Regions from separate parts of the Burkholderia sp. YIM B11467 genome, predicted to be linked through region 1. Evidence: predicted binding sites of a transcription regulator. Region 1 holds the regulator's gene; the other holds the start of a gene.
What was found. The regulator HrcA, encoded in region 1, represses chaperone genes, less so after heat shock. The targets are predictions, from matches to a motif close to TTAGCACTCNNNNNNNNNGAGTGCTAA.
Positions count from the first base shown of each region.

Region 2: the regulator HrcA is predicted to act here: its motif matches at 1,749-1,775, upstream of rpoH (RNA polymerase sigma factor RpoH).

Region 1 is NZ_JBQVSQ010000003.1:535,478-539,059, forward strand. It holds gene ACTRWB_RS14460 (RNA-binding S4 domain-containing protein) at 1-277, opposite strand, end outside; gene hemH (ferrochelatase) at 362-1,426, opposite strand; gene hrcA (heat-inducible transcriptional repressor HrcA) at 1,552-2,574, opposite strand; gene ACTRWB_RS14475 (NAD kinase) at 2,706-3,582, shown strand, end outside.
Region 2 is NZ_JBQVSQ010000007.1:41,656-45,237, reverse strand. It holds gene ACTRWB_RS23490 (cytochrome ubiquinol oxidase subunit I) at 1-125, opposite strand, end outside; gene cydP (cytochrome oxidase putative small subunit CydP) at 115-393, opposite strand; gene rpoH (RNA polymerase sigma factor RpoH) at 751-1,686, opposite strand; gene ACTRWB_RS23475 (acyloxyacyl hydrolase) at 2,047-2,616, shown strand; gene ACTRWB_RS23470 (nuclear transport factor 2 family protein) at 2,662-3,045, shown strand; gene leuA (2-isopropylmalate synthase) at 3,189-3,582, opposite strand, start outside.

The sequences.
Region 1 (3,582 bases):
CCGTTTCCTCGTAAAGCGTCTGCGCGACGCTCGCCGGCCCGCGCACATCGCACACGCCGCGCACGGCAATGTGCCAGACGATGCCGTCCATCGCAATCTCGACCTCGTCGCCGACGCGCACCTCCTTCGCCGGCTTGATCGCGGAACCGCCGATCTTCACGTGCCCCTTGTCGACCGCATCGGTCGCGAGCGAGCGCGTCTTGAAGAACCGGGCCGCCCACAGCCATTTGTCGATGCGCAGCTTCGCGCCCGGTTCCGTGGAAATCTTGTAGTTCATGTCAGCCTCCGCCGGGCCGCCCCAAGGAGGCTGACCGCCTCCCCGGCGCGCAGCGAATGAAATGTGCGCGGGTGTCGTTCCATCTCAGTTCACCGTTTCGGGCTGCGCGGCCTTGACGGGCCAGCCCTGCAGGTTCTCGGCGACGATCTCGCCGATCGCGCCGAGCCACGCGGGTGCGCCGTTCAGGCACGGAATGCGGTGGAACGCCTTGCCGCCGCCGGCGAGGAACTCGTCGCGCACTTCCATGCCGATCTCCTCGATCGTCTCCAGGCAATCGGCCGTGAAACCGGGACAGAACACGTCGGCCCGCCGCACGCCTGCCTCGCCGAACTCGCGCAGCGTCGGCGCGGTGTACGGCTGCAGCCATTCGGCCTTGCCGAAGCGCGACTGGAAGGTGACGCGGCATTCGGTCGTCGACAGCCCGAGCGCGGCCATCAGCAGCGCGCCTGTTTGCTGGCACTGGTCGTGATACGGGTCGCCGAGGTCGAGCGTGCGCTTCGGCACGCCGTGAAAGCTCAGCACGAGCTTGTCGCCCGCCGCGAAGTCGGGCCGGCCGTGCTGCGCCCAGTACTGGCGCACCTGCTCGGCAAGCGCGTGGATATAGGCCGGATGGTCGGCGTAGTGCCGCACCGTGCGCACCTCCGGCTGGTTGCGCATGCGCGCGAGCGCGTCGAATGCGGCATCGAACGCGGTGGCCGTGGTCGACGCCGAGTATTGCGGATACATCGGCATCAGCAGCACGCGCTCGACGCCCGAGCGCTTGAACTGCGCGAGCGCGTGCGCAATGTTCGGGCTGCCGTAGCGCATCGCGTAGTCGACGAGCACGTGATAGCCGTTCGACACGAGCAGGTGCCGCACGCCGTCGGTCTGGCGCTCGGTGTGCACGCGCAGCGGCGAGCCCTCCGGCATCCAGACGGCCGCGTATTTCTTCGCGGACGCGCGGCCGCGCAGCGGCAGGATCAGCGTGCGCAGCAGCACCTGCCAGACGACCTGCGGAATTTCGACGACCCGCGGATCCGACAGGAATTCGGCCAGATAGCGCCGTACTGCGCGCGGCGTGGGCGCGTCGGGCGTGCCGAGATTGATCAGCAGCACGCCGATGCGGTGGGCGGCCGCGATGCTCGAAGGCGGCTCAAGATCGAAACGCATGGGCAAGAACGTGCTCAGGGCACGGGACCGGACGGCTCTCAATTATAGCGGGCCGCCCCGTACCGTTCGGCCGACTGTCGGCACGCACGGCGCCGCGGCACGATGACGGGGCGGGATCGGGTGTGCTACTGCTGGCTCAACGTCAGCGACAGCAGGCGCGCGGTGATGTCGACGATCGGAATCACGCGGTTGTACGCCATCCGGGTCGGGCCGATCACACCGAGCGTGCCGACGATCTGCCCGTTCACCTCGTAAGGCGCGGTGACGACGCTCATTTCCTCGATCGGCACGAGCGTCGATTCGCCGCCGATGAAGATCTGCACGCCCTGGGCGTGGCTCGACACGTCGAGCAGTTGCAGGAGGCCCGTCTTTTGGTCGAACACGTCGAACAGCTTGCGCAGCCGCGCCATGTCGGACGACAAGTCCGCCACCTCGAGCAGGTTGCGCTCGCCGGAAATCAGCACGGTGTCCTCGGTGTCGGGCACCTCGGTGCTGGCCGTCACCGCCAGATGCATCAGCGCGGTCATGTCGCCGCGCAACTGGTCGATCTCGTCGCGCAGGCGGCGGCGCACCTCGTCGAACGACAGGCCGGCGAAATGCGCGTTGATGTAGTTGGACGCCTCGGTGAGTTGCGACGGCGAGTAGTCGCGCGGCGTCGCGAGCATCCGGTTCTGCACGTCGCCCTCGGGCGTGACGATGATCAGCAGGATGCGCTTGTCCGACAGCCGCATGAACTCGATCTGCTTGAACACGTGGCTGCGACGCGGTGTCAGCACGACGCCCGCGAACTGCGACAGGTTCGACAGCACGCTCGCCGCGGCGGCGACCACCCGCTGCTGCGGCTCGCCGGCCTGCAGCGTGTTCTGCACCTGCCGCGCGACGGCCTCGGCGTCGATCGGCGTCTCGACCGTGAGCATCGTGTCGACGAACAGCCGGTAGCCGCGCGGCGTCGGCACGCGGCCGGCCGACGTGTGCGGGCTCGACACGAGGCCGAGCTCCTCCAGGTCGGACATCACGTTGCGGATCGTCGCCGGGCTCAGCTCGAGCCCGGAATAACGGGACAACGTGCGCGATCCGACTGGCTGACCGTCGGCGATATACCGTTCGATCAGGGTTTTCAGGAGGGTTCGTGCGCGAGGATCTAGCATGGTGGAAAATTTTAGCGCAACCGCGCGACCGCGGCGAGTGGCGTCGGCCGCCATTGCGCGGGCCGGCCCGATCCGGCCCCACCGGTGCACAGCCGGTTCTTTTCGTCAACGAGCTATGGTGTAATGCCGGCATGAAAACCGGTAATCAGTTCAATACTGTCGCGCTCGTCGGCCGGAGCAACACGCCCGGCATCGCCGAGCCGCTCGCCACCCTGGCTGCCAGCCTCGCGAAGCTGGGCTTCGAGGTCGTCTTCGAAGGCGATACCGCGCGCGAGTTCGGCATCACCGGTTATCCGGCGCTCACCCCGGCCGAAATCGGGGCGCGTGCGGACGTGGCGGTCGTGCTGGGCGGCGACGGCACGATGCTCGGCATCGGCCGCCAGCTTGCGCCGTACCGGACGCCGCTGATCGGGATCAACCACGGGCGGCTCGGCTTCATCACGGACATCGCGGCCGCCGACATGCACGCGCTCGTCCCCGTGATGCTGTCGGGCAAGTTCGAGCGCGAAGAGCGCTCGCTGCTCGAGGCGCGGATCATGCGCGACGGCGAACCGATCTACCACGCGATCGCATTCAACGACGTCGTCGTCAACCGCAGCGGCTTCTCCGGGATGGTCGAGCTGCGCGCGTCGGTCGACGGCCGGTACATGTACAACCAGCGTTCGGACGGCCTGATCGTCGCCACGCCGACGGGCTCGACCGCTTATGCGCTGTCGTCGGCCGGCCCGATCCTCCATCCGCAGCTGCAGGGCATCGTGCTCGTGCCGATCGCGCCGCACGCGCTGTCGAACCGGCCGATCGTGCTGCCGGACGACACGAAGATCGCGATCCAGATCGTCGGCGGGCGCGACGTCAACGTGAACTTCGACATGCAGTCGTTCACCTCGCTCGAACTGAACGACACGATCGAGGTGCGCCGCTCGAAGCACACGGTGCCGTTCCTGCACCCGATCGGCTACAGCTACTACACGACGCTGCGCAAGAAGCTGCACTGGAACGAACACGCAT
Region 2 (3,582 bases), on a different contig from region 1:
TAGACCGCTTCCATGATGACGAGCAGCCAGGACAGGCCGAGTGTCAGCGGCACGAACAGGAAGTGGTAGAGCGCCGTGATGCCGAACTGCAGACGTGACAGATCGACGACTTCACTACTTATCATGGTGGTCTCCCTCGGTGGGTGCAGGCGCCGGCACCGAAAGCAGCTTCTCGGCGACGGCGGCAGGCGGAAGCGACATGTGCTCGGCCTGCGGATGATTGAAGAATGCGTATTTGAGCGACATCAGGAGGATCAGCTTGACGATCAGCACCAGGGTGATGTCGCGGGCGAGGGTCGGGCCGCGTGCCCACGCGGCGATGCGCGCGCGCCAGCCGATCGTGCCGGCCGGCCGCGGGGGAGGCGGCGCAGGCTCTTTATTGATCGAGATCAAGGCGAATATCCTGAATCGATTTAGGTCGGTTTTGGGGCGACTTTACGTCGGATTTATGACGGCCGTGAAGCTGTTTTAATCCTTTTGCGCCGGACATGCCAATTTTAAAAGGACTGCTTTCCGATGCCGAGTGCTGCGCTGCGGCAGACCGTCGCGAAACGCGGGCCGAAACTTGAGGCAGATCAAGGTTATGCGGAAGGGGGCCGCAAACAGCCTAATACCTGATGAATCAGGTCAATTAATCGGCGGAGAAACGAACGGAGAAGCGCGTGAAAAGCGCGCGCAAAAGACGGGCGAAAAAAAACCGCTGCCGGTCGGGCAGCGGTTTTCGATGAGGCGCTCTAAATCGTCGGGGATTTATGCGTATTCGGCGAGGGCGGTGCGCATCTTTTTCATCGCACTCGCTTCGATCTGGCGGATACGTTCCGCCGACACGCCGAACTCGGCGGCGAGATCGTGCAGCGTCGAGCCGCCCGAGCCGTCGTCGTCGACGTGCAGCCAGCGCGCCTCGATGATGCGGCGGCTGCGCGCGTCGAGCGCGTCGAGCGCCTGCGCGATGCCGTCAGTCTGCAACGTGTCGCGCTGACGCGCGGCGAGCACGGCGGTCGGCTCGTTATGCGAGTCGGCCAGGTAGGCGATCGGCGCGTACGACTCCTCGCCGTCTTCCACCTGCCCTTCGAGCGCGATGTCGCCGCCCGACAGGCGCGTTTCCATCTCGGACACGTCTTCGCGCTTGACGTTGAGCTCCTGTGCGAGGCCGTCGATTTCCTCGGGCGTCATCGCCTGCATGCTCTTCTTGTGGCTGCGCAGGTTGAAGAACAGCTTGCGCTGCGCCTTCGTCGTCGCGACCTTCACCATGCGCCAGTTGCGCAGGATGTACTCGTGGATCTCGGCCTTGATCCAGTGGATCGCGTACGACACGAGACGCACGTTCTGGGCCGGATCGAAGCGCTTCACGGCCTTCATCAGGCCGATGTTGCCTTCCTGGATCAGGTCGCCGTGCGGCAGGCCGTAGCCGAGATAGTTGCGCGCGATCGACACGACGAGCCGCAGGTGCGATAGCACGAGGCGGCGCGCCGAATCGAGGTTGTTGTTTTCGCGGAATTCGGTCGCGTACTGGCGTTCCTCTTCCGGCGTCAGCAGCGGAATGCGATTGACGGCCTGGATATACGCGTCGATGTTGCCCAGCTGGCCCGGCAACATCGATTGAGCTGCGAGCGCCAGCGAGCCTGCCGATTCGGCCTTGGCCGGCGTCGGGCTCAGGGTGTTCGGAAGGGTCAGGGCGTTGCTCACTAAAAAACTCCTTTGGAATCAGGGACAAACCCCGGGTCTCGGATGAAAGACCGGAGCCAATCTTAGCACTCCCGTAATCCGAGTGCTAATTCCTTAGAGCGGGCGTGGGCATCGGAGTTCCCGGTTTTCTATCGAAGTAGTCGAGTCGATAGTCTAATCTGCGACCAAAGCGGCGGATCGAAGTTCCGTAAACCGTTGTTTCTGATAGGAATCAGTAGACGATTTCGATTTTTGTCGTTTTGGAAGGAAGCCATTTCGCTTCGTGATGCCGATCCGAAAAGTCCTTTACCATACCATTCAGTTCGCTCGGGCCAGGCCGGTGCGGCCGGCTCCATTCAACCCAAAAAGTTGGAGTGTCAGATGAACAATAAGAAGAATCGCCGGCCCCGCAGCCGGCTTGCGCTGCACGCGATGCTGGCGGCGTCACTTCTGGGCGGATCGGGCGCGGCATTTGCGGATCGATGGGGGATCCAGGCGGGCGGCGGGTTTTCGGATCGTCACGGGATCGACAAGGCCGATCTCGGCGTGGTGTGGGATCCGGGCTGGAACTGGTGGGAAATCGGCGGCTGGCACTTCACGTTCGTGATGGAAGGCCACGTCGGTTACTGGCACACGGGCGGCAACGTTCACAGCGGACTCGGCGAGATCGGCGCGACGCCGATGTTCCGCTTCATCAAGAGCGCGGGCCAAGTGCGCCCGTTCGTCGAGGCCGGCGCCGGCATCCGCTTCCTGACTTCGCCGACGATCTCCACCCATCTTTCGCTGGGGACCTCGTTCCAGTTCGTGGACGTCGTGGGTGTCGGCGCGCAGTTCGGAGAACGGCAACAATATCAGGTCGGTTACCGTTTTCAACATGTGTCTAACGCGGGTATCAAAGAGCCGAATCCTGGTATAAATTTCCACCAGTTCTACGTGCAGTACAACTTCTGATCCGCATGCCCGCGCACGGCGTGCGCGTTGCCGAGGAGTCAGGCGATGGCGAAGGTGGTCGATGCGATCCGCGCGCTCGAGCGCGATCGGTTCCGAGCGATGGTGGACGGGGACGGCGAGGCGCTCGACGCGCTGTTGTCGGACAAGGTGTTCTTTGTTCACACCAACGGCAAACGTGAAACCAAGCAGCAGTTCATCGACGCCATCGTCGCAGGCCGCCGCCGCTATCGTCAGATCGAAATCCAGTCGCAGGACGTGTTGCCCGTTGGCGACGAAACCTGCGTCGTCACCGGGCGCGCGTTGATCGAGATGGAAACGAACAACGGCGGCCTGGTCTTCCCGATTGCCTATACGTCGGTCCACACCCACGAGCAGGGCCGCTGGAGCCTGCTCGCCTGGCAGGCGACGCGGTGCGCGACCGAGACATGAGCGCGCGTGGCGCTCTTTTTCATGTCCCGACCGAAGCGGCCTTCTGGGCCGCTTTTTGTTGCCTCGTGCGACGCGGATCGCGCGGCGCACGGGCGGTCACGCCCCGTTCGCTGACGTTTGAACCCTGAATCGAAGCCCGACGGTCAGGCCGCCGCGCGGCGGTCCGTGCAATGCCATGCCGAGCGGTTGATCGCGCTGACGACCGCGTCGAGCGCGGCGCTCGCCGCTTCCGCGTGCAGGCCGACGCCGTGCCGCTGCGGTGCATCGCCGACCCGGCAGCCGACCGACACCGCGAACCGGCCGTCCGTCGTGCGCGCGTGTTCGCACGACGCGACGTCGATCGACGCGCCGGCGGCCGCCGCAAATGCCGCGGCCAAACGTCGCACGGCGTCCTCCGGCGTCGCGTCGGCCGCCGGCGCCGCCGCGATCTCGCGGTTCCGCCAGCGCGCGTTGCTGCCGTGGCGTGCGGCCGGGCCGTCGGTCTCGAAGAATTCGCGGGCGAACAGCGCGCAGATCGCGTCGCCCGTCACTTCCTCG